Regions from separate parts of the Streptomyces sp. NPDC045956 genome, predicted to be linked through region 2. Evidence: riboswitches for the same ligand, from Rfam matches in the RefSeq annotation. Region 2 holds a riboswitch; each other region holds the start of a gene.
What was found. Region 2 has a riboswitch for cyclic di-AMP ahead of AC07FV_RS23865 (M23 family metallopeptidase). Riboswitches for the same ligand answer to the same signal wherever they lie in the genome.
Positions count from the first base shown of each region.

Region 1: another riboswitch for cyclic di-AMP. It lies ahead of AC07FV_RS32960 (M23 family metallopeptidase); the one in region 2 lies ahead of AC07FV_RS23865 (M23 family metallopeptidase).
Region 3: another riboswitch for cyclic di-AMP. It lies ahead of AC07FV_RS05770 (M23 family metallopeptidase); the one in region 2 lies ahead of AC07FV_RS23865 (M23 family metallopeptidase).
Region 4: another riboswitch for cyclic di-AMP. It lies ahead of AC07FV_RS32615 (transglycosylase SLT domain-containing protein); the one in region 2 lies ahead of AC07FV_RS23865 (M23 family metallopeptidase).

Region 1 covers NZ_JBWKKZ010000017.1:15,745-22,817, forward strand. The annotation lists gene trmB (tRNA (guanosine(46)-N7)-methyltransferase TrmB) at 1-149, shown strand, start outside; gene AC07FV_RS32950 (PrsW family intramembrane metalloprotease) at 160-1,533, shown strand; gene AC07FV_RS32955 (aldo/keto reductase) at 1,577-2,521, opposite strand; gene AC07FV_RS32960 (M23 family metallopeptidase) at 2,654-3,688, opposite strand; cyclic di-AMP (ydaO/yuaA leader) riboswitch at 3,699-3,856, opposite strand; gene AC07FV_RS32965 (PP2C family protein-serine/threonine phosphatase) at 4,081-5,298, opposite strand; tRNA gene AC07FV_RS32970 (tRNA-Met) at 5,484-5,557, opposite strand; gene AC07FV_RS32975 (dihydrofolate reductase family protein) at 5,613-6,743, opposite strand; gene AC07FV_RS32980 (PP2C family protein-serine/threonine phosphatase) at 6,790-7,073, opposite strand, start outside.
Region 2 covers NZ_JBWKKZ010000009.1:111,202-118,274, forward strand. The annotation lists gene AC07FV_RS23855 (M16 family metallopeptidase) at 104-1,456, shown strand; gene AC07FV_RS23860 (M16 family metallopeptidase) at 1,453-2,841, shown strand; cyclic di-AMP (ydaO/yuaA leader) riboswitch at 3,030-3,194, shown strand; gene AC07FV_RS23865 (M23 family metallopeptidase) at 3,207-3,971, shown strand; gene AC07FV_RS23870 (GntR family transcriptional regulator) at 4,246-4,941, shown strand; gene AC07FV_RS23875 (HPr family phosphocarrier protein) at 5,086-5,367, opposite strand; gene AC07FV_RS23880 (bifunctional acetate--CoA ligase family protein/GNAT family N-acetyltransferase) at 5,567-7,073, shown strand, end outside.
Region 3 covers NZ_JBWKKZ010000002.1:1,656-8,728, reverse strand. The annotation lists gene AC07FV_RS05780 (TetR/AcrR family transcriptional regulator) at 1-500, shown strand, start outside; gene AC07FV_RS05775 (SGNH/GDSL hydrolase family protein) at 579-1,364, opposite strand; gene AC07FV_RS05770 (M23 family metallopeptidase) at 1,592-2,560, opposite strand; cyclic di-AMP (ydaO/yuaA leader) riboswitch at 2,563-2,722, opposite strand; gene AC07FV_RS05765 (tyrosine-protein phosphatase) at 3,146-3,943, shown strand; gene AC07FV_RS05760 (DUF6126 family protein) at 3,953-4,075, opposite strand; gene AC07FV_RS05755 (helix-turn-helix domain-containing protein) at 4,072-4,710, opposite strand; gene AC07FV_RS05750 (aspartate aminotransferase family protein) at 4,775-6,160, opposite strand; gene dxs (1-deoxy-D-xylulose-5-phosphate synthase) at 6,161-7,073, opposite strand, start outside.
Region 4 covers NZ_JBWKKZ010000016.1:71,671-78,743, reverse strand. The annotation lists gene AC07FV_RS32630 (ABC transporter ATP-binding protein) at 1-732, opposite strand, end outside; gene AC07FV_RS32625 (LolA family protein) at 770-1,984, opposite strand; gene AC07FV_RS32620 (polyprenyl synthetase family protein) at 2,334-3,344, opposite strand; cyclic di-AMP (ydaO/yuaA leader) riboswitch at 4,084-4,251, shown strand; gene AC07FV_RS32615 (transglycosylase SLT domain-containing protein) at 4,257-4,748, shown strand; gene AC07FV_RS32610 (HAD family hydrolase) at 4,781-5,590, opposite strand; gene AC07FV_RS32605 (GNAT family N-acetyltransferase) at 5,875-6,939, shown strand; gene AC07FV_RS32600 (glycosyltransferase family 2 protein) at 6,968-7,073, shown strand, end outside.

The DNA.
Region 1 (7,073 bases), on a different contig from region 2:
ACGGTGGTTTCGCGCCGCGCCCCGCCCACCGGCCCCGGACCCGTTTCGAGGGCCAGGGACTGGACAAGGGACATGTGGTGAACGACTTGCTCTTCCGCCGCGTACAGCAGCGCGATCAGCACAAGGAGCAGCAGCCCCCCACCGGTTAGGGTCCATGCCGTGGCCACCTGTCCCCCGTACCCGACGCGTCCGCCCGCCCGTCCCCGGACGCATCCGCACTGGTGGCAGCGCGCCTGGGTGCGTTACGGCGCGCTCGTCACCCTGCTCGCGCTCTCCGGCCTGGTCATCCTGGCCCTGGTGCGCGAACAGACCGGCACCCAGGGCTTCCTGGTCGGGCTGGGCCTCGCGGTGCTGCCGGTGCCGCTGCTCCTGGCCGCCTTCCGCTGGCTGGACCGGGTCGAGCCCGGGCCCTGGCGGAACCTGCTGTTCTGCTTCGCCTGGGGCGCCTGCGCGGCGGCACTGATAGCCATCGTCGCCAACAGCTTCGCGACGCGGTGGATAGCGACCGCCACCGCGGACCCGTCCGGCGCGGACACCCTGGGCGCCACCGTCATAGCCCCGGTGGTCGAGGAGTCCGCCAAGGCCGCCGCCGTACTGCTGGTCTTCGTCTTCCGCAGGCGCGACTTCGGCGGCATCGTCGACGGTGTCGTCATAGCCGGCGTCACCGCCACCGGCTTCGCCTTCACCGAGAACATCCTCTACCTGGGCACCGCCTTCGGCACCGACCAGCTCACCGGCGGCAGCGGCATCGCGTCGGTCACCGCGGCGACCTTCTTCGTCCGCATCGTGATGTCGCCCTTCGCCCACCCGCTCTTCACCGTGCTCACCGGCATCGGCTTCGGCATCGCGGCGCTCTCCGCGGGCCGGCACCGCCTGCGCCGGGCCCTGCTCCCCTTGGCCGGCCTGCTGCTCGCGATGGGCGTGCACGCCCTGTGGAACGGCTCGGCCGCGTTCGGCGAGTACGGCTTCTTCGCCGTCTACGCGGCCTTCATGGTCCCGTCCTTCGGCCTGCTGACCTGGCTGGCGATCTGGACCCGGCAGCGCGAACTGGGCGCCGTGCGCGCCGAGCTGCCCGTGTACGTCCTGGCCGGATGGCTGTCGCCCGCGGAGCCGCACGCGCTCGGTTCGATGCGCGCCCGCCGCATCGCCCGGCAGCACGCGCGCCGGCACGCCGGGAAGGAGGCGGCGCGGACGGTGGCGCGGTACGAGGTGTACGCGACCTCGCTGGCGTTCCTGCGGCACCGCGGGCGGCGGGGCAGGGCGGGCGCCGATTTCGCCGTACGGGAGCGGGAGCTGCTGGAGGCCCTGTGGCAGCGGCGCGCCGTCGCCCGCCCGGCGCTGGACTACGCGGCCCGGGCCACGGCGCCGCCCGTGCCGCCCTGGCCGGGCTACGGGGTGTACGGGGCTGCGTACCCCGGCCCGGGGGCCTACGGGTACGCCCCCGGCGCACCGCTCCCCGCACTCTCACCGGGGCAGTACCACGCCCCTCACGGCTACCTCCCGTACGCCCCGCCCCACCCGCACCGCGGGTAACCCCTGCCCGCCCCGCCGGCCGCGGGCCCCAAGACTCCGTCCGTCAGAGCGACGCCCGCTCCAGCCGGGCGACCTCGTCCGGGGTGAGGGACAGCTCGGCCACCCCCAGCAGCGCCGGGAGCTGCTCGACCGTGCGGGCGGAGGCGATCGGCGCGGCCACCGTCGGCTGCGCGGCCAGCCAGGCCAGGGCGACCGTGGCGACGGGAGCGTCGTGGGCTTCGGCGATCTCGTCCAGGGCCGCCAGGACCCGCCGGCCCCGCTCGGTCTCCAGGTGCTTCGCCGCGCCGCCCGCCCGGGGGCTGTCGACGGCCGCCCCGGCCCGGTACTTGCCGGTGAGGAATCCGGAGGCGAGGGAGTAGTACGGCACGGCGGCCAGGCCGGACCGCTCCGCGAGGTCGCGCAGCCCGCCCTCGTAGGTGTCCCGCGAGACGAGGTTGTAGTGGGGCTGGAGCGCCACGTACCGGGCGAGGCCCTCGCGGTCGGAGAACTCCAGGGAGGCCGCGAGCCGCTCGGCGGAGATGTTGGAGGCGGCGATGTGCCGGACCTTGCCCGCACGTACCAGCTCGTCGAGCGCCCCGACGATCTCCTCCACCGGCACCTCGGGCTTGTCGAAGTGGGTGTAGTACAGGTCGATGTGGTCGGTGCCCAGGCGGCGCAGCGAGGCGTCGGCCGCCGCCTTGATGTTCGCGGCGGACAGGCCCGGGTACTCGGGGTGCTGGCTGACCTTGGTGGCGAGGACGACGTCACCGCGGTTGCCGCGGGAGGCGAGCCACTTGCCGACGATGGTCTCGGACTCCCCGCCGCTGTTGCCGTCGACCCACGCGGAGTACGAGTCGGCGGTGTCGACGAAGTTGCCGCCCGCGGCCGTGTAGGCGTCCAGGACGGCGAAGGAGGTGTCCTGGTCGGCGGTCCAGCCGAAGACGTTGCCACCGAGGGCGAGGGGGAAGACCTCGAGGTCCGAGGAGCCGAGCTTGCGCAGAGAAGTCATGTTCTGCGTCAACGGCCACGACGGAGCCGGTGATTCCGGGAGCGGGGCAAAAATCCCGCAAACCGGCAGCCCTGGCGTCGGGGGGTCGCCGTCAGGGCCGCCGGGGACCGGCGGGGCCGTGCACGGATTCGGTCAGGGGGTGAGGCCCTTGCTCTGCAACCAGGCCATCGGGTCGATCCCGCCGCCGTCGCTGGTGTGGACCTCCATGTGGAGGTGGGCCCCGGTCACGTTGCCGGTGGCGCCGACGCGGCCGATGACGTCACCGGTGGTGACCTTCTGGCCGACGCTGACGCTGATGGACGACTGGTGGGCGTACCAGATCTCGGTGCCGTCGTCGAGGGTCAGCACGGTCTTGTAGCCGTAGGAGCCCTCGTAGCCGGCGGACGTGATGGTGCCGCTGTGCACCGCCTTGAGCAGCGTGCCGGTGGGCGCGGCGAAGTCGAGGCCGGTGTGGTAGCCGGAGGACCAGTACGCGCCGGCCTGGCCGAAGCTGGAGGAGATCGTGTACGAGGAGGTCGGCAGGGTGTACTGCTTGGCCAGCTTCGCGAGCCGCTCGGCCTCGGCCTTCTTCGCGGCCTCCTCCTCCGCCTTCTTCTTGGCGGCGGCGGCCTTGGCCTCGGCCTCCTTCTCCGCCTTGGCGGCGGCTTCCGCGGCCTTCTTCTCGGCGGCGGCAGCGGCCTCGGCGGCGGCCTTGGTCTCGACCTGGGCCTGCTGCTGCTCGGCCTGCGCCATGATCCGGGCCCGCAGCGTCTCGCCGGCGTCGGAGGCACCCTCCGCGGTGTCGGCGGTCGCGGCCACGCCGATGCCGCTGAGCGGGGCGGCGGAACCCTGCGGCTCCGGCTCCTCGTCGTCCGAGATGAGCGAGCCGACGTTGGGCAGGTCGGGCATGGAGATGGACACCGGCGGCTTGCCGGTCTGCGCGCTGGCCATGCCGCCCGCGCCGACCGCGGCTATGACACCGACGCCGAGGACGGTGGAGCTGCGGGCGAGTCCGCCGCGCTGCTTGGCGACGCGGTGCCGGCCGCGCACGGGGCGGATGGAGTCCGCGGTGGGATTCCACTCCTCCCAGGGGCCCTCTTCGGTGCGGTAGCCGTCGTAGCCGAAGGTGTCGGTGTCGCGCGCGCTGGGCACGAACGGGGCCTCGGGGGCAGGCCGGTTGGACGCCACGTGGGCGTACTCCTTTCCTTCCTTCCGCCTACCGGGTTAGCTGACGGGTTCGGAGCAGGAAGGTCTCCTACGCGCGTATATCCGCCGTGTCTCCACGGCGTCGTACGAGCGATTCACCCCAAGGTGGTGGTTCCCCGGTTCCCTCGCGGGATTCGGCGCGTGCGCACGGAGCCGCCTTCTGTGACGGCTGGGACGACCGCGCTGCGTTATCGAACGTTAATAGACGCGGGGCCGAGATTCCAAGCTGTTCCTCTTGATCATTAACGAATCCGGGCGGGACGTACGCCTCAGGATCGGTGAAATCCGGGCGACTTGACCGCCCCTCAGTATTCCCCTTCACGCCACAAGTTTCTGACGGAGTGTCAGTCGTTATGCGCAGGGCGCTCACCAGATCACCGTTCGTGACAATGATCAAGGTCCTCGCGCGCGGGACGGCGTACGGCGAGGAGTGCCATGTCGTCCGCCATCCCGCCCCCGGAGTGCCGGCGCACGTCCTCGGCGAGGGCGGCGAGCAGTTTCCCCGGGTGCCGGAAGACGCAGCCGGCGAGCCGTTCGTACGGGTCGTAGAACTCGCCCCGCGCGTCCCGGGCTTCGGACAGTCCGTCGGTGTGCAGCAGCAGGGTGGCTCCGCCCGGGAAGGCGTCCTCCTGGGCCCGGTCGGGCCACACGCCCAGCTCGCCCATCCCGAGGGGCAGCGCCGACTCCCGGGCGGGGAGCGGGCGCAGGGTGCCGTCGGCGTACAGCAGCAGCGGGGGCGGGTGGCCTCGGTTCACGATCCGCACGACCCCGTCGCCGTGCGGGAGTTCGGCGAGGACGGCGGTGGTGAACCCCTCGAAGGCGTCCAGTCCGTTGCGCCGGGTGCCCTCGCGGGCCAGCGCCCGCTCCAGGCGCTGGGCCACCGCCTCCAGCGTGGCCTCCTGCTCGGCGGCCTCCCGGAAGGCGCCGATCACGACGGCGACGGCGGCCACCGCGCCCATGCCCTTGCCGCGCACGTCCCCGACGATGAGCCGGACGCCGCGCGCGCTGTCCTGCACCGCGTACAGGTCCCCGCCGATGAAGGCGTCGGCCTGCGCGGCCTCGTAGCAGGCGGCGATCTCGAAGCCGCCGATCCGTTCGGCGGGCTCGGGCAGCACGGCGCGCTGGGCTGCCTCGGCGATCTCGCGGACGCTGACGAGGCGCTCACCGGTGCGGCGGACGAAGGCGTTGACGAAGACCGCGAGGGCGGCCACCGTCGCGATGGTGATCAGCTCCGTGAGGGAGTCGACGTAGTGGGCGACGCCCTTGCTCAGTTGCAGCCCGACGACGGCGGCGACCACGGCGACACCGGTGAGCGCCGTGCCCCGCCGCGAGTAGAGGGGGGCGGCGACCAGCGGCGCGGCCGTGTAGAGCGGGCCGGCCGTGAAGTATCTCGGGGTGAAGATGTCGTACAGGATGGCGACGACGATGAGCAGGACCGGGAGCAGGCGCACCAGGCGGCGCCCGTACGGGGTCCTCGGGGGCCGTTCGGCCTGGGTGGGCGGCGCCATCGCCTCGGTGCCGAGGCCCGGGTCGGGCGCGGGGTCGCCGGGGAGCCGGCCGCCGGCCCTGGCGTACGCTCCCTCGTCGTCCACGTGACCTGGCCGCACCACTCGTCTCCCGCCGCCCCGAACCTCCGCGCCGCTTGCCGTCCCGTGTCCAGGTTTCCCGGATCGGGGGCGGGCGGCGAGCCGTGAGGGCCGACCGGGTGAACGCACATCAACGCACCTGAACGCACCGAAGGCCGGAATCCTCAAGGGATTCCGGCCTTCGGTTTCAGTAGCGGGGACAGGATTTGAACCTGCGACCTCTGGGTTATGAGCCCAGCGAGCTACCGAGCTGCTCCACCCCGCGCCGTTGTGTCTCCACTGTACGTCATCGCGGGGGCTGAATGCACATCCGTATCCCGCTACCCCTCCAGATGGCGGTTGGGAGCCTTCGCGCGCTCCTCGTACTCGGGCAGGACGACGACGGTGGCACCCCCGGCGGTGAGCACCCCGCCGCCGTCCGCGCCCGGCACGAAGGTGTCCGGCTCCCGCCAGGCCGTGACCACGCGGCGCACCCCGGCGTCGAGGATCAGCCGGGCGCAGGGCGCGGGCCGGGAGGCGCGGCGGGCGCAGGGTTCCAGGCTGCTGTACACCGTGGCGGTCGCCAGCCGGGCGTCGGCGGGGTCGGCCTTGGCGAGTGCGGCCTCCTCGGCGTGCACGACGGGGTCCCCGCCCTCGCGGGAGTGCCCCCGCGCCAGCTCGGTCCCGTCGGCGGCGACCACCACCGCCCCCACGCTGAACGCCGTCCCGGACGGCGGGCACAGCCGCGCCAGCTCGCAGGCGAGGGCGAGCCAGTGCCGGTCGGCGGCGGTCACCCGGTCTCCGGCGCCCGGGGCGGTCGGCAGGTACCGCGTCAGTACGACGTCCTCGATGCGCCGGGACTCGACCAGCCGCAGCCGGCCGCGCTGGTAGGCCCCGGGACCGAAGAGGCGGGGCGCGTCCGGGTCGCCGACCAGCAGGGGGGCGAGGACGAGCTGGAGTTCGTCGGCGAGTTCCTGGCGCAGCAACTGGGTGTGCACGGTCCCCCCGCCCTCGACCATGAGCCGCCGCACTCCCCGCTCGTCGTGCAGGTGCTCCAGCGCCGCCCGCCAGTCGAGCGCCTCACCGAGCGGCACCACGTCGGCGGCGAGCCCCAGGGACCGGGCCCGCCGGGCGCCCCGGTCCGTCGTGAGGAGCAGCTTCTCGCCCCCGGTGTGCCAGAACGCTGCCGCCGGGTCCAGTTCCCCGGTGGCGCTGACCGTCACCTTGAGCGGGTACGCGGCCTTCCCGGCCGCGATCCGGGCGCCTCGCCGCTCGGCGGAGTTCACCAGCAGCCGCGGGTTGTCGGCCCGGATCGTGCCGGCACCGACCAGGATCGCGTCGACGGACGCCCGTACCTCGTCGACCCGGTCGAAGTCGGCCGGGGAGGAGAGCAGCAGCCGTTCGGGGCCGGTGTCGTCCAGGCAGCCGTCGAGGGAGACGGCGGCGGAGAGCAGGACGTACGGGAGGGGCATGGGCGTACTCCGGTGGGGCGGGGCGGCGGGTTCCGGCGGGGCAACCCTAGGCGCCCCGGCACTCCCCGCCGGGCGGCCGGGGCACGTTGATGGCGAGGACGGCGGTGTCGTCGTCCACGCCGGTGCCGAGGGCGTCGAGCAGGTCGCTCAGGGCCTGGACCGTGCCGGACGCGGTGGTGGGGGCCAGGGAGCGGGCGAAGTCCACGAGCGCCTCGTCGCCGTAGCGGCCACCGGGCTGGTCGGTGTGGGCCTCGGTCAGGCCGTCCGTGTAGAGGAGCAGGGTGTCGCCGGGTTCCAGGCGGACGGTGGTGGTGGCGATGTGGGCGTCCG
Region 2 (7,073 bases):
ACTTCACCGGTGGCCCGCACGCTTGCATACAGTGGCGGGACCGGCGGAATTCCGCAGTTCCGCCCCATGAATCCACCGAGATTCCGCGAGCGAAGGGACGTACATGCCCATGGGTCACACGGCCACAGCCCAGGCAGACTCCGGCGGCCTGACAGCGACCGAGCACCGCCTGGCCAACGGCCTGCGCGTGGTGCTCTCCGAGGACCACCTGACCCCGGTCGCGGCGGTGTGCCTCTGGTACGACGTCGGCTCGCGCCACGAGGTCAAGGGGCGCACCGGCCTGGCTCACCTCTTCGAGCACCTGATGTTCCAGGGCTCCGCCCAGGTCAAGGGCAACGGTCACTTCGAACTGGTGCAGGGCGCCGGTGGCTCGCTCAACGGCACCACCAGCTTCGAGCGCACCAACTACTTCGAGACCATGCCCGCCCACCAGCTGGAGCTCGCCCTCTGGCTGGAGGCCGACCGCATGGGCTCGCTGCTCGCCGCCCTCGACGAGGAGTCGATGGAGAACCAGCGGGACGTCGTCAAGAACGAGCGCCGCCAGCGCTACGACAACGTCCCCTACGGCACCGCGTTCGAGAAGCTGACCGCCCTCGCCTACCCGGAGGGCCACCCCTACCACCACACGCCGATCGGCTCGATGGCCGACCTGGACGCGGCGACGCTGGAGGACGCGCGCGCGTTCTTCCGCACGTACTACGCGCCGAACAACGCGGTGCTCTCGGTCGTCGGCGACATCGACCCCGAGCAGACCCTCGCCTGGGTCGAGAAGTACTTCGGCTCCATCGCCTCGCACGACGGCAAGCAGCCGCCCCGGGACGGCTCGCTGCCCGACGTCATGGGCGGGGAGGTGCGCGAGGTCGTCGAGGAGGAGGTCCCGGCCCGCGCCCTGATGGCGGCCTACCGCCTGCCGGAGGACGGCACGCGCGCGTGCGACGCGGCCGACCTCGCCCTCACCGTCCTGGGCGGCGGCGAGTCGTCCCGGCTGTACAACCGGCTGGTGCGCCGCGACCGCACGGCCGTCGCCGCCGGCTTCGGTCTGCTGCGGCTCGCGGGAGCACCCTCCCTGGGGTGGCTGGACGTGAAGACGTCCGGCGACGTGGAGGTGCCGGTCATCGAGACCGCCATCGACGAGGAGCTCGCCCGGTTCGCCCAGGAGGGCCCGACCGCCGAGGAGATGGAGCGCGCCCAGGCCCAGCTGGAGCGCGAGTGGCTGGACCGCCTGGGCACCGTCGCGGGCCGCGCCGACGAACTGTGCCGCTACGCGGTCCTGTTCGGCGACCCGCAGCTCGCCCTCACCGCCGTGCAGCGGGTGCTCGAGGTCACGGCGGAGGAGGTGCAGGAGGTCGCCAAGGCCCGCCTGCGCCCCGACAACCGCGCGGTGCTCGTCTACGAGCCCACCGCCCCCGCCGACGTGAACGACGCCACCGACGAGAACGAGGAGGCGGCCAAGTGACCGAGCTCGCCACCATGGAATTCCACCAGCAGCCGCAGGCCGGCGAGCCCAGGCCGTGGGCGTTCCCGGCACCGGAGCGCGGCAGCCTCGACAACGGCCTGACCGTGCTGCGCTGCCACCGTCCCGGCCAGCAGGTCGTCGCCGTGGAGGTCCTGCTCGACGCGCCCCTGGACGCCGAGCCCACCGGTCTCGACGGCGTCGCCACCATCATGGCGCGGGCCTTCTCGGAGGGCACCGACAAGCACTCCGCCGAGGACTTCGCCGCCGAGCTGGAGCGCTGCGGGGCCACCCTCGACGCGCACGCCGACCACCCCGGCGTCCGGCTGAGCCTGGAGGTGCCCGTCTCGCGCCTCGCCAAGGCCCTCGGCCTGGTCGCCGACGCCCTGAGGGCGCCCGCGTTCGCGGACGGCGAGGTCGAACGGCTGGTCCGCAACCGCCTCGACGAGATCCCGCACGAGCTGGCCAACCCAGCCCGCCGGGCCGCCAAGGAGCTCTCCAAGGAGCTGTTCCCGGCCGGGACGCGCATGTCGCGCCCCCGCCAGGGCACCGAGGAGACCGTCGCGAGCATCGACTCCGCCGCCGTACGCGCCTTCTACGAGAAGCACGTCCGGCCCGCCACGGCCACCGCCGTGGTCGTCGGAGACCTCACCGGCGTGGACCTCGACGCGCTGCTCGTGGAGACGCTGGGCGCGTGGACCGGTTCCGCCGCTGAGCCCCGTCCGGTGCCGCCGGTGACCGCCGACGACCGGGGCCGGGTCGTCATCGTGGACCGCCCCGGCGCCGTCCAGACGCAGCTGCTCATCGGCCGCACCGGCTCCGACCGGCACGACCGCGTGTGGCCCGCGCAGGTGCTCGGCACGTACTGCCTCGGCGGCACCCTCACCTCGCGCCTGGACCGCGTCCTGCGCGAGGAGAAGGGCTACACCTACGGAGTCCGGGCTTTCGGGCAGGTCCTGCGCTCCGCGCCCGACGGGACCGGCGCCGCCATGCTGGCCATCAGCGGCTCCGTCGACACCCCCAACACCGGTCCGGCCCTGGAGGACCTGTGGACGGTGCTGCGCAAGCTCGCCGAGGGCGGGCTCACCGACGCCGAGCGTGACGTCGCCGTGCAGAACCTGGTGGGCGTGGCGCCGCTGAAGTACGAGACGGCGGCCGCCGTCGCGAGCACGCTGGCCGACCAGGTCGAGCAGCACCTGCCCGACGACTACCAGGCGACGCTCTACCGCCAACTCGCCGCCACGGGCACCGTGGAGGCCACGGCGGCGGTCGTGAACGCCTTCCCGGTGGACCGTCTGGTGACGGTCCTCGTCGGCGACGCGGCACAGATCAAGGAGCCGGTCGAGGCGCTCGGCATCGGTGAAGTCACCGTGGTGGCGGCCGAGTAGCGGTACGCGCGTGGGGCCCTGGTGACCGGAGTGTCACCAGGGCCGCCGTTTGTCCGAATTGAGGGAGAGGCTGCCTGTCTGCGCTGTGGCATGCGCTACAAAAAGCCGGTTGCGTTTGAGGATTGAAGACAACCGCGTTTAGCGTCTTCCGGGCTGTTCGTCAGGCAGTGCGCCGCACCCGCGGCACCGGACAGTCATCGCCGAGTCCCCGTACGGCGCGAGCCAGGGGAGCCGGGGACCCACCGTAGTCCCTGGGGTGAATCGGACGCCCGCGCGTGCCGCGAGGGGGTCCGTAGGAGACCTTCCACCTCCGAACCCGTCAGCTAACCCGGTAGGCGAGAGGGAAGGAAAGGACCAGCCACTACATGGCGTTCACGCGCGCCGCCGGCAAGCACCGCCGTCCCGGCCGGATGCACCGCACCACCGCCCGCGCGGCGGGTGTCGCGGCCCTCGCCACCACCGGCGTCGTAGGCACCCTCGCGGCTCCGGCGCTCGCCGCCGAGCCCCAGGTCGAGCAGAGCGGGCTCACCCCGGTCATCAGCATCGGCGACTCCCTGGCCGACGAGATCGACGCCCAGGCCGCCGCGCAGAAGCAGGCCGCCCTGGACGCCGCCGCCCGTGAGGCGGCGCAGGAGGCCGCGCGCGAGCGGGCCGCCCAGGCCGCCCAGGAGGCGCGCGAGGCCAAGGAGCGCGCCGCGCGGGAGGCGGAGCGCAAGCGTCTCAACACCTTCGTCACGCCGATCACCGCCTCCTACGTCTCCACCGCCTACCAGGCCGGCAGCTCCCTGTGGTCCTCCGGCAGCCACACCGGCATCGACTTCCACGCCTCCACCGGCACCTCCGTGCACGCGGTCGGCGTCGGCACCGTCGTCGAGGCCGGCTGGGGCGGGGCGTACGGCAACCAGGTCGTGCTCAAGATGCACGACGGCACGTACACGCAGTACGGCCACCTGTCGTCCATCGGTGTCTCGGTGGGCCAGTCGGTCGACGCGGGACAGCAGATCGGCCTGTCCGGCGCCACCGGCAACGTCACCGGACCGCACCTGCACTTCGAGGCCCGTACGAGCCCCGAGTACGGCTCGGACATGGACCCCGTCGCCTACCTCCGCTCCCACGGCGTTAACGTCTGAGGACGGCGTGAACGTCTGACGACGACCTGAACGTCTGAGGACGTCGGGAACGTCCGACGACGACGTGAACGTCCGACGACGGACGAACGGTACGCGAAAGCCCCGGCTCCCCGAGTCGGGGCTTTCGCATTTCCGGAGTGTTCCCGGTGTGGCCGTTGTCCAAAAAGTGTCCATGAAATCCACATCGCCGTCGGAATTCCCGCCGCATTGGCCTAGAGTCGCTGAACACGCGTCAATCGTCGACGTTTCCCGGGGATGAAGGCGGAGGTCGGGCATGCGCATTCCGGCGCACTCGGTGTGCACGGCGATCCGGGACGACATCGTCTCCGGTGTCCACGGGCGCGGCAGCCGCCTCACCGAGGAACTCCTGGCCCGTCGCTACGGCGTCTCCCGGGTCCCCGTCCGGGAGGCACTGCGCACGCTGGAGGCGGAGGGGTTCGTGGTCACCCGGCGGCACGCGGGCGCGTGCGTCGCGGAGCCGACCGAGCGGGAGGCGGCCGACCTGCTGGAGACGCGCACGCTCCTCGAACCCCTCGGCGCGTCCCGGGCCGCCCGGCGCCGCACCGAGGCGCATCTCAAGGTCCTGCGCGGCCTGGTGCGGCTCGGCCAGGAGCGTGCCAGGCAGGGGAGCAGCGACGATCTGCGCTCGCTGGACGGCTGGTTCCACGAGACCCTCGCCCAGGCCGCCGGCAGCCCCTCCCTGACGGCGTTGCTGACCCAGCTGCGCCACAAGATCGCCTGGCTGTACGCCGTGGAGGCCGCGGCCGACCCGGTGGAGTGCTGGGCGGAGCACGGCGCGATCGTCGACGCGGTGGCCCGGGGCGACGGCGAGCGCGCCCGGGCGCTCATGGCGCTGCACGCCGAACGGTCGGCGCCGGCGCACCGCCTGCGCTTCGCCGCCGGAGGCCAGGCGGCGGACCGTGTGAGGAACCCGCAACGTGCCGTAAACATGTCGGGTCTGCGTTATTAACATGAGCGCCGTATACAAAGACAGGGGAATTCGAGGGGGTGATTTCCGCTGCCCGCGAAAAGCGAATACCCCCGCCAGGAGTGGTGCAGAGAAAAGGCCCGCCCGGAATTCCGGGCGGGCCTTTCTCGGTGGTGCTGCCGTCGGTCAGACGGTCTCGGGAAGCTCTTCGAGACCCTCGGAGACCAGCTTCGCCAGCCGCTCCAGGGCGGCGTCCGCGCCCTCGGCGTCGGAGGCGAGCACGATCTCCTCGCCGCCCTGGGCGCCGAGGCCGAGGACGGCCAGCATGGAGGCCGCGTTGACGGGGGAGCCGTCGGCCTTGGCGATCGTGACCGGGACGCCGGTGGCCGTGGCGGCTCGGACGAAGATGGAGGCGGGGCGGGCGTGGAGACCCTCGGCCCAGCCGACGTTGACGCGGCGCTCAGCCATGTGATGCTGCCCTTCAGGTGTTCAGGGGTCTGGTGTTGTCTAGACCACTCTTGTCTAGACCAGTTTCCCACATCGTGAAGCGTCCCGGGACGGCTGTCCGCAGCCCCGCGTGGTCGTCGGACCGCGGCCTCGGCCCGACCTTCCGTCCTCCACAGACTGCCTCGCGCCGTTGTCGTACGCGAGCCGTACTCTGGGGCCCATGCAGACCTCGTCGGACCGGCACGAGTACCCCGCCCACTGGGAAGCCGACGTGGTGCTGCGCGACGGCGGCACCGCGCGCGTCCGCCCCATCACCGTTGATGACGCCGAGCGCCTGGTCAGCTTCTACGAGCAGGTCTCCGACGAGTCGAAGTACTACCGCTTCTTCGCGCCGTACCCTCGCCTGTCCGCCAAGGACGTCCACCGCTTCACGCACCACGACTTCGTGGACCGGGTGGGACTCGCGGCCACCATCGGCGGCGAGTTCATCGCCACCGTACGCTACGACCGGATCGGCGCCGGCGGAACACCCGCCTCCGCACCGGCGGACGAGGCGGAGGTCGCCTTCCTCGTCCAGGACGCCCACCAGGGGCGTGGCGTGGCCTCCGCGCTGCTGGAACACATCGCCGCCGTCGCCCGCGAGCGGGGCATCCGCCGCTTCGCCGCCGAGGTGCTGCCCGCCAACACCAAGATGATCAAGGTGTTCAGGGACGCCGGGTACACCCAGCAGCGCAGCTTCGAGGACGGCGTGGTCCGTCTGGAGTTCGACCTCGAACCGACCGACCGCTCGCTCGCCGTGCAGTACGCGCGCGAGCACCGCGCGGAGGCGCGTTCCGTCCAGCGGCTGCTGCAACCCGGCTCCGTGGCGGTCATCGGCGCCGGCCGCACCCCGGGCGGCGTCGGGCGCAGCATGCTCGGCAACATCCGCGACGCGGGCTACACCGGCCGGCTGCACGCCGTGAACAAGGCCCTCCCCGAGGGCCAGGACGCACTCGACGGGGTACCGGCCCGCCGCTCGGTGCGCGACATCGACGGGCCCGTCGACCTCGCCGTCGTCGCCGTGCCCGCCGAGCACGTCCCCGACGTCGTCGCCGAGTGCGGTGAGCACGGCGTCCAGGGCCTGGTGGTGGTCTCCGCCGGGTACGCCGACAGCGGCCCCGAGGGACGCGAACGCCAGCGCGCACTGGTCCGGCAGGCGCGCTCGTACGGCATGCGAATCATCGGGCCCAACGCCTTCGGCATCATCAACACCTCCTCGGACGTGCGGCTCAACGCCTCCCTCGCCCCGGAGATGCCGCGGCCCGGCCGGATCGGCCTGTTCGCCCAGTCCGGCGCCATCGGCATCGCCCTGCTGTCCCGGCTGCACCGGCGCGGCGGCGGGGTCACCGGCGTCACGGGCGTGTCGACCTTCGTCTCCTCCGGCAACCGCGCCGACGTCTCCGGCAACGACGTCCTCCAGTACTGGTACGACGACCCGGAGACCGACGTCGCCCTGATGTACCTGGAGTCCATCGGCAACCCCCGCAAGTTCACCCGCCTGGCCCGGCGGACGGCGGCCGTCAAGCCGCTGGTCGTGGTGCAGGGGGCCCGCCACGGCGGGGCGGCACCGCAGGGGCACGCCGTGCGGGCGACGCGCCTCCCGCACGCGACGGTCTCCGCGCTGCTGCGGCAGGCCGGCGTGATCCGGGTCGACACCATCACCGACCTGGTCGACGCGGGCCTGCTGC
Region 3 (7,073 bases), on a different contig from region 2:
TCACCCACGCCGCCGAGGACGATCTCGCTCATCTGCGCAGGCTGCTGGGCCGCCGCACGTCGGCGCTGCGCCGGCTGCGGGCGGCCGTGCGGTGGTACGCCCCCACCGGGCAGGCCAAGGGCTGGCGGCTGTGGATCGAGGGCTGGGCGGTGGCGCTGCGCGAGCCCGCGCTGCGGAGCGTCACGCTGGAACTCGACCGCCAGTGGAAGGCGGCGATCGCCGCGGTCATCGCCGAGGGTGTGGCCGCCGGCGAGTTCCACTGCTCCGCGCCCGACGCCGCAGCGCTGCGCCTGACCGCGCTGCTGGACGGACTGGCGGTGCAGCTGACCTCCTACGGGGGCGCGGTGTCGCGGGCCCGGGCCCAGGAGTGGATGGACGAGGCCCTCGCCCGGGAACTGGGTCTGGAGCGGGCGGCCTTGACGACACCCCGGCGCCGGCCCGGCCCGTCCCCCGCCGACGCGACCGTCGGCCCCGTGGCCCGCCCCCGCCGGAAGCCATAGACCCCGCCCGGACCCGGGCCGGGGCCCACGGACCCCGTAGCCCGGGACCACCGGACGCCGGACGCCGTTCCTCCGCCGTCAGGCCACCGCCGCGATCCGGCCCCTGATGTCCTCCGCCGAGAGCGTCCCCTTGGCGATCACGTGGTCGCCCGAGGACTCGCCGCGCAGCCGGCGGCCGATCCACGGGACCAGGAACTCGCGGGCCCAGTGGACGTCGTCCCGGCGGACGTTCAGGGCGCCGCGCGGCGGCAGCGGCGGCCAGGGCTGGTCGGGGTCGGCCGGGACGGGCAGGCCGAGGACCTGGCCCGCGCGCAGCGCCACGCGCGTGTGTCCCTCCGGCGACAGGTGCAGCCGGTCGGCGTCCCACGCCCTGCGGTCCTGCACGGTCCGGAGCGACCACAGGTCGAGCACGGGACAGCCGTACCGGTCGGCGATGGCCCGGACGTGCCCGTTGTACGTGGCGATCTTGCCGCGCAGGCGCCTGAGGACGGGCACCTCGCGGGTGTCGAAGCCGGTCGTCACCAGCACGGTGCCGGCCGCGGCCGTCAGCGCGGCCACCGCCCGCTCGAACCGCTCGGCCACCTCGTCGGGGTCGGTGCCGGGCCGGATGATGTCGTTGCCGCCCGCACAGAACGAGACCAGGTCGGGGGCGAGTTCGACGGCCCGCGGCACCTGCTCGGCCACGATCCGGTCGAGCAGCCTGCCGCGTACGGCGAGGTTCGTGTACGTGAAGTCGCCCTCGGGGCGCCGGTCCGCGAGCAGGACCGCGAACCGGTCGGCCCAGCCGACGAACGACCCGTCGGGGCCCCGGTCTCCGACGCCCTCGGTGAAGCTGTCCCCCAGCGCCACGTACGACCCGATCACTGTTTCGTTGTCACTCTTCGAATCGTCTGCCACGTCGGCCCATGATTCACCTTCGAATGTGACCTACGCGACCGTAGGAAAGGGTTGACGGGCGGTGAGAAAGACCACGCCTAAAGTGTTCGCCAATTCAGGAATACGCCCGGTCCGGAAAACACAGAACACCGAAGGCCGGACCCGGCGATCGGGGTCCGGCCTTCGGTGGCGCGGGAGGGCGCGTCAGTTCCTCGTCAGAGGGAGACGCCGTGGGAGCGCAGGTACGCGACCGGGTCCACGTCCGAGCCGTAGTCCGGGGAGGTGCGGATCTCGAAGTGCAGGTGCGGGCCGGTCACGTTGCCGGTGGCACCCGAGAGGCCGACCTGCTGACCCGCCGTCACGGACTGGCCCGCGGAGACGGAGAGGGAGGACAGGTGGGCGTACTGGGCGTAGTGGCCGTCGGCGAGCTGGATGACGACCTGGTTGCCGTACGCGCCGCCCCAGCCCGCGGAGACGACGGTGCCCGCACCGACGGCCTTGAGGGAGGTGCCGGTCGGGACGACGAAGTCCGTGCCGGTGTGGTAGCCGCTGGACCACATGCTGCCGGTCTGGTGGTACGGGGTGCCCAGGGTGCCGCTCGGGACGGGCGAGACGAAGCCGCTGCCGGCGGACTGGGGGCTCGTGTTCGAGGAGTCGGCGGAGTCGGCGGAGCTGTTCGCGGCATCCGAGGTCTTCTCGGCCGGCTCGGCCTTCGCGGGGGCCGGCTTCTCGGCCGCGGCGGGCTTCTCGGTGGCCGGCTTCTCCGACGGGGCGGAGGAGGACGGGGCGGAGGACTGGGCGGCCCGGCCGTCGACGGCGAGCTTCAGACCCGGGTGGATCAGCGACGGGTCCGAACCGACGGCCTCGCGGTTGTCCGCGTAGAGCTGCTTCCAGCCGCCGTCGACGTCCTGCTCGTCGGCGATCTTCGAGAGGTAGTCACCGCTCTTCACGGTGTACGTCCGCGCGTCGCCGTTCTTCTCCGCGCCGGCGGCCTTCTTCGCCGAAGCGGTGACCGACTGCACGGACTGCACGGGCTTCTCGGAAGCGGACTGCGCGGGAGCGGCGTGGGCCCCGGCGGCGCCCATCAGCGGGAGCGCGAGCGCGGCGCCACCGGTTCCGGCGACGGCGATGGCGCGGGTCAGGCGCATGGCCCTGGTACGGCGGTGCTTACCCTTCGCGGGCATGGCGAATTCCTCTCCGGCGCCTGCGAGGTGAGCTGTCGGGTGCGAGCTGGAGATGCCCGGCCGCGTCGGGACGCGGCTTTACCCCAAGCCGTTCCGGGAACCGGAACAGGCAGTCATACCTGTGGGTCCCCCGCTCCTGCCGTGTACGGGTGGTCGATGAGTGCGGGCTCCGGTCGGCGGCAGGATTAGGCGTCCGTCCGGATCGGTGGTGAACGTAAGCGACCGGGACGCGCAGCGACAAGCGCCGGGTTGCGCCGACCGGTGTTCCAAATGATCCTTTATGGGAATCGCCGGTCACCCTCCGTCGAAGCGCGACAGGTCGACGCGGGTAAAGGTCCTTGAAAACCGGCCGCATTACGTGGACATGACGAGCAACGCACCGTCACGGGTATGACGCTGCTCACGCGCCGCCCCTCCAGCCCCTTTTATTTCCGCACCAGTTGGAACCAACACACCAATACGGACAGAAGGCCCAGGTAGTCCACTGTCGGACGTCTCGGCCACCGATGGCGCGGGCCCGTGCCGTATCTTCGAGTGGAGCCCGGCGGCGAGCAGCGCCGACGGGGCGGAGTGGGAGGAGCCCTCGTGACGCAGCAGGTCCCGTCGACCGAACCCGAGCTGGCCGGTGTGCGCAACTTCCGTGACGTGGGCGGCCTGCCGACCGTGGACGGACGGCGGGTGCGACAGGGAGTGCTGTTCCGCAGCGGTCACCTGGCACACGCCACCGGAGGGGACGCCGCGTTCCTGGCCTCGCTGGGCCTGCACACGATCTTCGACTTCCGCAACGCGGCCGACCAGAAGCTCGAAGGGCCGGACATCGAGCTGCCGGGCGTGCGCAATGTCAACCTGCCGCTGAGCGACCCGGCCGACGGCGCCGAGTTCTGGAAGATGGTCCGCGACGGCGACCTGGACCAGCTCCGCGAGATCCTGGCCGGCGACAAGGGCGCCGAGCGGATGATCGGCTCCTACCGCCTGATCATCAAGGAGCGCACGGCGGAGCACTCACGGGTGCTGCACGCGCTCGCCGAGGACAGCGTCCCGGCCCTGATGCACTGCGCGGCCGGCAAGGACCGCGCGGGCCTGTCGATCGCGATCACCCTCCTCGCCCTGGGCGTCGAGCGGGACGCCATCGTCGAGGACTACCTGAAGTCGAACGCCACGCACCGCCGCTACAAGGTGCGGCGCAGCAGCTCCGCCGCCTCCGCCTACTCCCCCGAGGTCATGGAGCTGCTCAGCCCCCTGTTCGACGCGCGCGCCGAGTACCTCGCGGCGGCCCTGGAGACCGTCGAGCAGACCTGGGGCGGAGTCGACGCCTACCTGGAGCAGGGCCTGCGGGTCACCCCGGAGACCCGGGAGCGGCTGCGCGAGCGGATGCTGGACTGAGGGCTCCCCTCACCGGCTGCCGGCCCCCACCTCGAAGAGCAGGTAGATGAAGGCCGCGAAGAGGTGGCCCACCACCAGGTAGATGAAGAGCCGCACCCACACGGCCCGCGGAAACCTGTCCTGCATCTTCATGGCGTCTCTCCAGGGGTGGGGTGGGGCGGCGCGGCGGCCGGGCCCAGGCAGAGCGCCGTGGACGGGCTCTGCAACAGCGTGTGGACGAAGAGCAGCTCGACCCCGTCGGCGTCCTGGGCGGCGATCCGGTGCGGGGTCAGCGAGTCGAAGTGCGCGCTGTCGCCCGGACCGAGCCGGTGCACGGTCTCCCCGAGGCGCAGCCGCAGCCTGCCCCGCAGCACGTGGAGCCACTCCTCCCCGGGGTGCACCCGCACGATGTCGCCCTGCGACCCGTGCGGCACGCGGACCCGCAGGGCCTGCATGGCCCGGCCGGACCCACCGGCCTGCCAGTACGTCCAGCCGCCGGCGGACGTCGGTTCCATCGCCTCGGCGCGCACGACGGCGTCCCGGTCCGCGGCCGTCTCGCCGAGCAGTTCCGAGACGGTCGTACCGTAGACACGGGCGAGGGAGAGCAGCATCGGCAGCGAGGGCTGACGCTGCCCGGTCTCCAGCCGGGAGAGGTGGGCGGGCGACAGCCCGGCGGCACGGGCCGCCGCCTCCAGGGTGAGGGCGGCCCGCCGCCGCAGCTCGCGCAGCCGGGGTGCGACGGCGGCGACCGATCCCTCGGCCGGGTCCGTCGCCTCGGAGGAGTTCATGCTCCCATTCAGCCGGAGAATTGCCTCACGGACAAGTTTGTTGCCCCTGAGGCAAAAGCCGGGCTCAGCGGTTGGCCACCGCCTGCCGGACCAGGGTCTTGCCGAAGTCCCACATCAGGCCGCCGCCGTTGTGCGCGTCCTCCATCACCTCGGTGAAGGCGTCGACGAACCGGTCGGCGTCCGAGGTGTCGATGATCAGCGGCGGAATCAGCTTGATCACCTCCAGGTGGTCGCCGGACACCTGGGTGAGGATCCGGTGCCGCTGCAACAGCGGCACCACCACCATCTGTGCGAACAGCCCCTTCCTGGCCGTCTGGAGCATCGTCCAGCGGCTGCGCAGCCTGAGTGACCTGGGGCGGCCGAACTCGATGCCGATCATCAGTCCCCGGCCGCGCACGTCGGCGAGCAGCTCGTAGCGGTCCACCAGCGCCGCCAGCCGGGACTTCAGCCGCTCCCCCACCGCGGCGGCGTTCGCCACGATCTCCTCGTTCTCCATCACGGAGAGCACCGCGAGTCCGGCCGCCATGGCCTGCGCGTTGGACCCGAAGCTCGCCGAGTGGACCTGCACCCGGTCCATCGAGGAGTAGACCTTCTGGAAGATCCAGTCCTTGCCCAGGGTGGCGCCCACCGGCACGTAGCCGCCCGACAGCGCCTTGGCCACGCACACCAGGTCGGGCTCGACGCCGTCCTCGTGCTGGAAGGCGTAGAACGTGCCGGTCCGGCCCAGGCCGGTCTGCACCTCGTCGGCGATCAGCAGTGCCTTGTGCCGGTGCAGCAGTTCCTGCGCGGCGCGCAGGTAGCCGGGGGGCGCCTCGTGCACGCCCTTGCCCTGGATCGGCTCCACGATGAGCGCGGCCACGTCACCCCGCCGCAGTTCCCGCGCCAGGGCGTCCAGGTCGCCGAGCGGGACGGCGGTGTCGGGGAGCAGCGGCGCGAAGCCGTCGCGGAAGCCGCTCTCGCCGTTGACGGAGAGCGAGCCGGTGGTCAGCCCGTGGAAGGCGTGCGTGCAGTACAGGACCCTCGGCCTGCCGGTGGCGTACCGGGCGAACTTCAGCGCGGTCTCCACCGCCTCCGTGCCGCTGTTGCCGAAGAAGACCCGGTCCAGGTGCGGGCTGTAGGAGAGCAGCCGCTCGGCCAGCAGTCCGGGCAGCGGCGGGCAGTCGAAGCGGGTGAGGTCGGCCAGCGAGGCGTCGAGGACGTCGTGCAGCGCCTTGCGGACGACGGGGTGGTGGCGTCCGAGGCCCATCACCGCGAACCCGGCGAGCATGTCGAGGTAGTCGTTGCCGTCCGCGTCCCAGAAGTGCGCGCCCTCGGCCCGCTCGTAGACCTTGTCGAAGCCGATGGTGTGCAGCATCCGCGGCAGCTGGTGGTTGAGGTGCCTGGCGTGCAGCTCGTACCGCTCGGCTCCGCGCTCGGCCAAGAGCGCGGCGAGGTCGAACTCCTTGGTCATTCAGTTCTCTCCTTGCGCTGGCGGGACGGTCCGCCCGTCGCCGGCGGGTTCTTCGGCACGTTCTCCGGGCTCGGCCGCGACGGCCAGGCTCGCGCTGATCCGGCCGGCGATGTCGACCGGCGTCAGCCCGATGTCGGCGAGCACCTCGGCGCGCTTGGCGTGCGCGAGGAACTGCTCGGGGATGCCGAAGCGGCGTACGGGCACGTCGACGTCCGCGTCTCCCAGGGCCAGGGCCACCGCCGAACCGACCCCGGCCGCACGGCTGTTGTCCTCGACGACGGCCACCAGGCGGTGCCGGGCGGCGAGCGGCGCGAGCGCCGGGTCCACGGGCTTGACCCAGCGCGGGTCCACCACCGTGCACCCGATGCCGCGGGCCTCCAGGAGGTCGGCGGCCCCCAGGCAGACGGGCGCCATCACGCCGACGGACACCAGCAGCACCTCGGGCCGGTCCGGGGCGCGCAGCACGTCCATGGAGCCGGCCCGGCCGACGGCGGGGACGGCGGGGCCGACGGACTCTTTCGGGAAGCGCACCAGGGTCGGCGCGTCGTCGACGGCGACCGCCTCGCGCAGCTGGGCCCGGAGCTGGTCGGCGTCGCGCGGCGCGGCGATGCGCAGTCCCGGGACGACCTGGAGGACGGACAGGTCCCACATGCCGTTGTGCGAGGCCCCGTCGGCTCCGGTCACACCGGCCCGGTCGAGGACGAAGGTGACCCCGCAGCGGTGCAGGGCCACGTCCATCAGAAGCTGGTCGAAGGCCCGGTTGAGGAAGGTGGCGTAGACGGCGACGACCGGGTGCAGGCCGCCGGTGGCGAGGCCGGCGGCGGACACGGCGGCGTGCTGCTCGGCGATACCGACGTCCCAGACCCGGTCGGGGAAGCGTTCGGCGAAGGCGGCGAGGCCGACGGGGTGCAGC
Region 4 (7,073 bases), on a different contig from region 2:
CCCCGCCGCCAGGTCGGCGACCGGGCCCTGGGTGATCAGCCGTCCCCGGGCCATCACCGCGGCGTGCGTGCAGACCTGCTCGATCTCGTCCAGCAGGTGGGAGGAGAGGAAGACGGTGGTGCCGTCGGAGGCCAGTTCGCGCACGAGGGCGCGGATCTCGCGCATGCCCTGGGGGTCGAGGCCGTTGGTCGGTTCGTCCAGGACGAGCAGGCGGCGCGGCTGGAGCAGCGCAGCGGCGAGCCCGAGCCGCTGCTTCATGCCGAGCGAGTACGCCTTCGCCTTCTTGCCGGCGGCGGCCCCGAGGCCGACCCGGTCCAGCGCCGCGGCGACGCGCTCGCGCCGGGTGCGCGGATCGGCGGTCGGGTCGGCGGCGTCGTAGCGCAGCAGGTTGTCGCGGCCGGAGAGGAAGCCGTACAGGGCCGGGCCCTCGATGAGGGCGCCGACCTGGGGCAGCACGGTGCGGGCGGCGCGCGGCACGGGCCGCCCCAGCACGCGCGCCGTCCCCGAGGTCGGCTCGATCAGCCCCATCAGCATCCGGATGGTGGTGGTCTTGCCGGAGCCGTTGGGGCCGAGGAAGCCGAAGACGCTGCCCGCCGGGACGGTCAGGTCCAGACCGTCGACGGCGAGGTGTCCGCCGCCGTAGCGCTTGGTGAGCGCGCGGGTGGCGATGACGGCGTCCTCCGCGCTCCCCCGGTCCGGGCGCTCCGGCTCCGCGGCGGCCGGTCGGGCCATCGGCTCCCTCTCCTGTCGTACGGGGACGGCGGTGCCGCTACTTCGCGGCGTCGGCCGCCTTGACCAGCGCGTCCTTGGTGACGGCACCGGCGTAGACCTGGCCGTCGTCCGTGATCAGGGCGTTGACCAGGCGGGTCTTGAAGACCGTGCCGGTGCCGAAGTCGCCCTTGACCTGGTCGCCGAAGGAGCCGAGGAGGCCGCCGAGGCCACCGCCCGCGGCAGCCGTGGGCAGGCCCCGGCCGCCGGTGTCGAAGGTGGCGATCGCGTTCCAGCCCTCCCCGATGACCTCCAGGCCGTCCGCCCCCTCCGCGAGACCGCCCCCGGCCCGGTGTCCCCGCTCCGGCGCCCCGGCCGCCTCGTCGCCCTCGGTGACCTTCGCGCCCTCGGGCGGGGTGAAGTCGAACGTCGACGCGTCCGGCTTCGCGAAGTCGACCTGGGTGAAGCCCGCGTCCACGACGGCGGCGCCGCCGCTCGCCGGGGTCAGCGTGAACTTGAGCGGCATACCGGTCCCGGCGTCCACCGCGACGGTGACGGCACCGACGGTGGAACCGGACTGCTTGGGCTTGATCACCAGCCGGTAGGCGTCCCGGCCGGCCACCTGCGCGGTGCCGTCCACGGTCACCGAGGTGGTGTCGTCGACCGCCTTGAGCGCCTGGTCGGCGAAGTCCTTCGGGGTGACCGGCACCTCCTTCTCCCGCTGGCCGGCGGCGTCGGGGGCGGTGGAGTGGAAGACCTCGTTGGACCCGCTGTCGTAGCCCCAGACGTCCTTGCCGTCGTGGATCAGGCTGTACTCGGCGGCGTTCTCCAGCAGGGACAGCTTCTGCCGGTCGGGGCCGTCGGCGGCGACCCGCAGCGTGTGGGTGCCGGAGACCAGCCCGGTCAGCTTGGCCGACGGGTCGGCGGCGGAGCCGTCCTCGTCGCCGCCGGCACCGGGGCCACCCGACATCCCGGACAGCAGGCCGCTCTCCAGGCCCCCGAGGTCCGGCAGGCCCAGATCCGTGCTGATCTTCACCGTGCCGGACAGCTGCTCGACGTCCGACTCGGCGATCTTCCGCAGCAGTTGCTCCGCCGTGACCTTCGGCAGGTCGGGGTCCCCGGAGTCGGCGAGCGCGGGGACGAGGCCGATCGTCGCGGCCGCCACTCCCATCACCGCGACCGGGACGACGTACCGCGCGGCCTTTCGCCGTCCGGCGCGCGTCTCCTCGCCCTCCCCGGCGGCGGTCGTGTTGTCGTCGGAATCGATCGGTGCCATGTGTGCCCTACCTCCGTCGTCGGCGGCGGCTGTCTCGCGACCTCGCACTCGTTCTCTCACCCGTGAGCCGCCATTCTCACCCGAATCGGTGAGGATTGGTGTTTTCCGTGGTGACCATCTGACCAAATACGCCGGGCGGAAGCGTCAGACCGCGGGCTCAACTCCGCGTACTCCTGCGGGATGACACGCAGGGGCCGCGCGTCCCCCGGCCCGTAGGGGTGGGGTGCACCGTCCGGTGCACGCGCCCCCGCGGGAGCGGGTGCGCGCCGCCGTCCCGCTCCCGACCGGCCCTCACGGGCGGCCGCACCGGCACCGGCACGTGCGACGGCGCCGGCCCGGCCGGCGCGGCTCAGCCGGCCCGGTGCACCACGGCCTCGCACAGCTCCACCAGGGCGGTCTTCGCGTCGCACTCCTTGAGCGGGGCCAGCGCCGCCCGGGCCTCCTCGGCGTACCGGACGGTGTCCCGGCGCGCCTGCTCCAGCGCGGGGTGGGCGCGCAGCAGGCGCAGCGCCTCCGCGTGCCGGGCGTCGTCGCTCAGGTCGGAGTCCAGCAGCTCGCACAGGGCGACGTCCTCGGCCAGCCCCAGCCGGGCCGCCCGCTCGCGCAGCCGCAGCACCGGGAGGGTCGGGATGCCCTCCCGCAGGTCGGTGCCGGGCGTCTTGCCCGACTCGTGGGAGTCGGAGGCGATGTCCAGGACGTCGTCCGCGAGCTGGAAGGCGACCCCGAGGCGCTCGCCGTACTGGGTGAGCACGTCCACGACCGTCTCGTCGGCGCCGGACATCATCGCGCCGAACCGGCAGGAGACGGCCACCAGCGATCCCGTCTTGCCGCCCAGCACGTCCAGGTAGTGGTCGACCGGGTCCCGGCCGTCCTGCGGGCCCGCCGTCTCCAGGATCTGGCCGGTCACCAGCCGCTCGAAGGCCAGGGCCTGCACGCGGACCGCCTCGGGGCCGAGGTCGGCGAGGATCTGGGAGGCGCGGGCGAACAGGAAGTCACCGGTGAGGACCGCGACCGAGTTGTCCCAGCGGGTGTTCGCGCTGGGCACACCGCGCCGTACGGCGGCCTCGTCCATCACGTCGTCGTGGTACAGCGTGGCGAGGTGGGTCAGCTCCACGACGACCGCCGAGGGCACGATGCCGGGGGCGTAGGGGTCGCCGAACTGGGACGCGAGCATCACCAGCAACGGGCGGAACCGTTTGCCTCCCGCTCGCACCAGGTGCTGGGCGGCCTCCGTGATGAAGGGCACCTCGCTCTTGGTTGCCTCGAGCAACCCTTCCTCGACAGCAACCAATCCGGCCTGGACATCGGCTTCCAGAGCCTGGTCCCGCACGCTCAGCCCGAACGGCCCGACGACGGTCACGAGGGGTCTCCTGTCTGCTGGTGTCTACTGGCGATTACCTGGTTTGTCGATAGGTCGCTGCCACCACTCAAGTCAGCGTATCCGGTCACGTTTCGATCACCGCTAGCGCCCACCGTTACAGGCCGGTCGGTATCGGATCAGGCGCGGCAAGTTTTTGATCAGGCGATATGAGCAGATATTGATCGACATCGCTGGAGGGACGCGGCCCGGAACACGAGCAGGCCGGGAGCCGCCACGGAAGATCCCATCACCCCTCCCAACGGCCCGCACTCCGAGAACGTCACCCACTCGGCACACCCCCTCCCGTGCCGAACGGATGCCCCCACAGTGCACGGGAACACCGGACGGGGCGGGACGCGGAGGGCGGCCCCCACGAGGGGAGCGCGCGACGGCCGGCGCCGTCGGGGCGGCGGCCGGCCGATGAGCCGTCCCGCACCGCGCCCCCCACCCACGGCCGGTTGGCGCCCAGTTGGGACTAATGCCCGATTTGCCGTTCTTGTTGAGCCCCGTGAGTTGGCTCACTCCGTCCCCCCTGTGAGCAACCGCGTCGCCGACTGTGCCCTCCCTTTGCCCCGCAAGCCAGTTGAGGCTTGGCAGACGCAAAGGATCAAGCACCCCAAACACCCCAGATCAAGGTCAACAGGCGCGTTGGGTGATTCCTGCACTTGTTCCGGACATGTGCTCTCGCATACGTTCCCGGCCTGTCGGGCGGACGCCGAATCCTGCCACCGCCCGGACACACAGTCATCCACCAACAAACTCGCAGGCAGGAGCGGGGGACCCAGGTAAGTCGCCGCACCGGTCACCACCGGAGCGGCTCGGGGTGAAGCCGTACCCGTCAGGGCGCGGCCGGGCACCTCCCCGCCCGAACCCGACAGCTCACCTCGCAGGCGTATGGAGAGGGACTCAAGCATGTCTGCCAACGGTCAGAACCGTCACGCCCGGACCGCCCGCATCGCCCGCAAGCTCGCCGTCGCCGGTACCGGCGCCGCCGTGCTCGCCCTGCCGCTCATCGGCGCCACCGGCGCGTCCGCGGCCACCCCGGCCGCCGCCCCGGCCGCCGCCACCACCGCGACCACGTACCCGAACACGCTCGACGGCTGGATCCGCGAGTCGCTCGACGTCATGGCGCAGCACGGCATCCCCGGCTCCTACGAGGGCATCCACCGCAACATCATGCGGGAGTCCTCCGGCAACCCGCTCGCCATCAACAACTGGGACATTAACGCCATCAACGGCACCCCGTCCAAGGGCCTGCTCCAGGTGATCGACCCGACCTTTCAGGCGTACCACGTGCCCGGCACCTCCTGGGACCCGTACGACCCGGTCGCCAACATCACCGCCGCCTGCAACTACGCGGCCGACCGGTACGGCTCGATGGACAACGTCTTCGGCGCGTACTGAGCCGTACTGAGGGGTGCCCCCGCGGCGGCGGCCTAGGAGGTACCGAAGATCCGCTCGAGGACGACGGCCACGCCGTCGTCCTCGTTCGTGAGGGTGACCTCGTCCGCCACCGCCCTGAGTTCGGGATGGGCGTCGGCCATGGCGACACCGCGGGCGGCCCAGTGGAACATCGGGATGTCGTTGGGCATGTCGCCGAAGGCGATCGTCCGCCGCCGGCTCTGCCCGAGGCGCTCGGCGGCCAGCGCCAGGCCGGTCGCCTTGGTGATGCCGCACGGCTGGAGCTCCACCGTCCCGGGCCCGGACATCGTGACCGTGGCGAGGGAGCCGACCACCGCGCGCGCCGTCGCCGCCAACGCGTCGTCGCCGAGGTCGGGATGGCGCAGCAGGACCTTGCTGATCGGCGCCTCCCACAGTTCGTCCCGCCGCTCGACCCGCACCGCGGGCAGCGTCGGGTGGGGCATCAGGTACCCCGGCTCGATGAGCGTGAGGCCGTCGACGCCGTCCTGGTCGACGGCCGCGTGCACCTGGCCGACCTCGGCCTCGATCTTGCCGAGCGCGGTCTCGGCCAGCTCCCGGTCCAGGGTGACCGACCACAGCATCCGGTGCGCTCCGGCGTCGTACACCTGCGCGCCCTGTCCGCACACCGCGAGCCCCGTGCAGCCGAGACGGTCGAGCAGGGACCGGACCCGGGGGGCCGGCCGCCCGGTCACCACCAGGTGCCGCGCACCCGCCTCGGCCACCCGTGCCAGCGCGGCCAGCGACCGGTCGGAGACGGTGTCGTCGCCGCGGAGCAGCGTGCCGTCTAGGTCGGTGGCGACGAGTGAATACGCGGTGCGGTCCATGATCAGAGAATACGGACACCGGACCTGTCCGACTCACCCGCGATCGCATCCGAACGAGGACGCGCGAGTACGGCACGAGTGCGCACGAGTAGGGCGCAAGTACGCGCGAGGACGCACGTTCGTGTCCGGAACCTGGCACATCTCCCCTAAGGCCGGTTCAAGGCCTGTGCACCGATTGGCAACAAGATGGCCCGCCGCCTACCGGCCGGGCCCCCCGGGGGGTACCTTCCTTTTGTCCAGGGGGACTTGATCGGGGGGTCGGGTTGAACGGCGGACGTGTGCGCGTGCTCAGGCCACAGGAGCTGGGCGAGGGGGAACGGGAGCACTGGCGGGAGCTGCGCGCCAAGTCGGCGGCGCCCCGCAATCCCTTCATGGAGCCGGAGTTCACCGACGTCGTGGGCCGGGTACGGCCGCGGGCGCGGGTCGCCGTGGTGTACGAGGGCGGCGAGGCGGCCGGTTTCCTGCCGCACGAGCGCGGTGCGCTGGGCCAGGGCCGGGCGATCGGGCTCGGGGTCTCGGACTGCCAGGGCGCGGTGCTGCGCGAGGGACTCGTCCCGGACACCCGCCGGCTGCTCAGGGCCTGTTCCCTGTCGAGCTTCGCCTTCGACAACCTGGAGGCGGACCAGGCGTTGTTCGTCCCGTTCGCGGCGGAGGAGCACACCACGTACGTCGTCGACGTGGCGGAGGGGTACGAGGCGTACGAGAGCGCGCTGCGCGTCCGGTCGCCGAAGTTCCTGAAGACCACGCTCGCCAAGGAGCGCAGGCTCGGCCGCCAGGTCGGGGAGGTGCGCTTCGTGTTCGACGAGCGCGAGCCGGCCGCCCTGCGCACGCTGATGGAGTGGAAGTCGGCGCAGTACCGCAGGACGGGGCGCCGGGACCGGTTCGCGCGGGAGTGGATCACCCGGCTCGTGGCCCGGCTGTCCGAGACCCGGGCACCGGAGTGCACGGGCACGCTGTCCGTGCTCTACGCCGGCGGCCGGCCGGTCGCCGCCCACTTCGGGCTGCGTTCGGCGACGGTCCTGGCGTGCTGGTTCCCGGCCTACGACCCGTCCTTCGCCAAGTACTCGCCGGGGCTGGTCCTGCATCTGCGCATGGCCGAGGCGGCCGCCGCCGCGGGGATCGGTCTGCTGGACCTGGGCCGGGGTGCGGCGGAGTACAAGGACGCGCTCAGGACCGGTGGTCTGCCCGTGTACGAGGGCGCCGCCACGCGCCCGGGAGCGGGCGCCGCGCTGCACCGGCTCGGCCGCGAACCGGCCCGCCGCGCGCACGGCTTCGTGCGCGACCGTCCCCGGCTGGCCTCGCTGGCGGTACGGACGCTCAGGGGTGCGGCCCGGCTGCGCCGGTCATGACCAAGGGCAACCACGAGGGGGTGGGCGCATGGCCGGTGCACGGCGTGCGCGGCAGGAGACACAGCGGGAGATCGCGGAGTTCCTGAGCATCGGGCCGGTGCAGGTCGCCGAGCTGGACCTCGGCGACGGGGGCC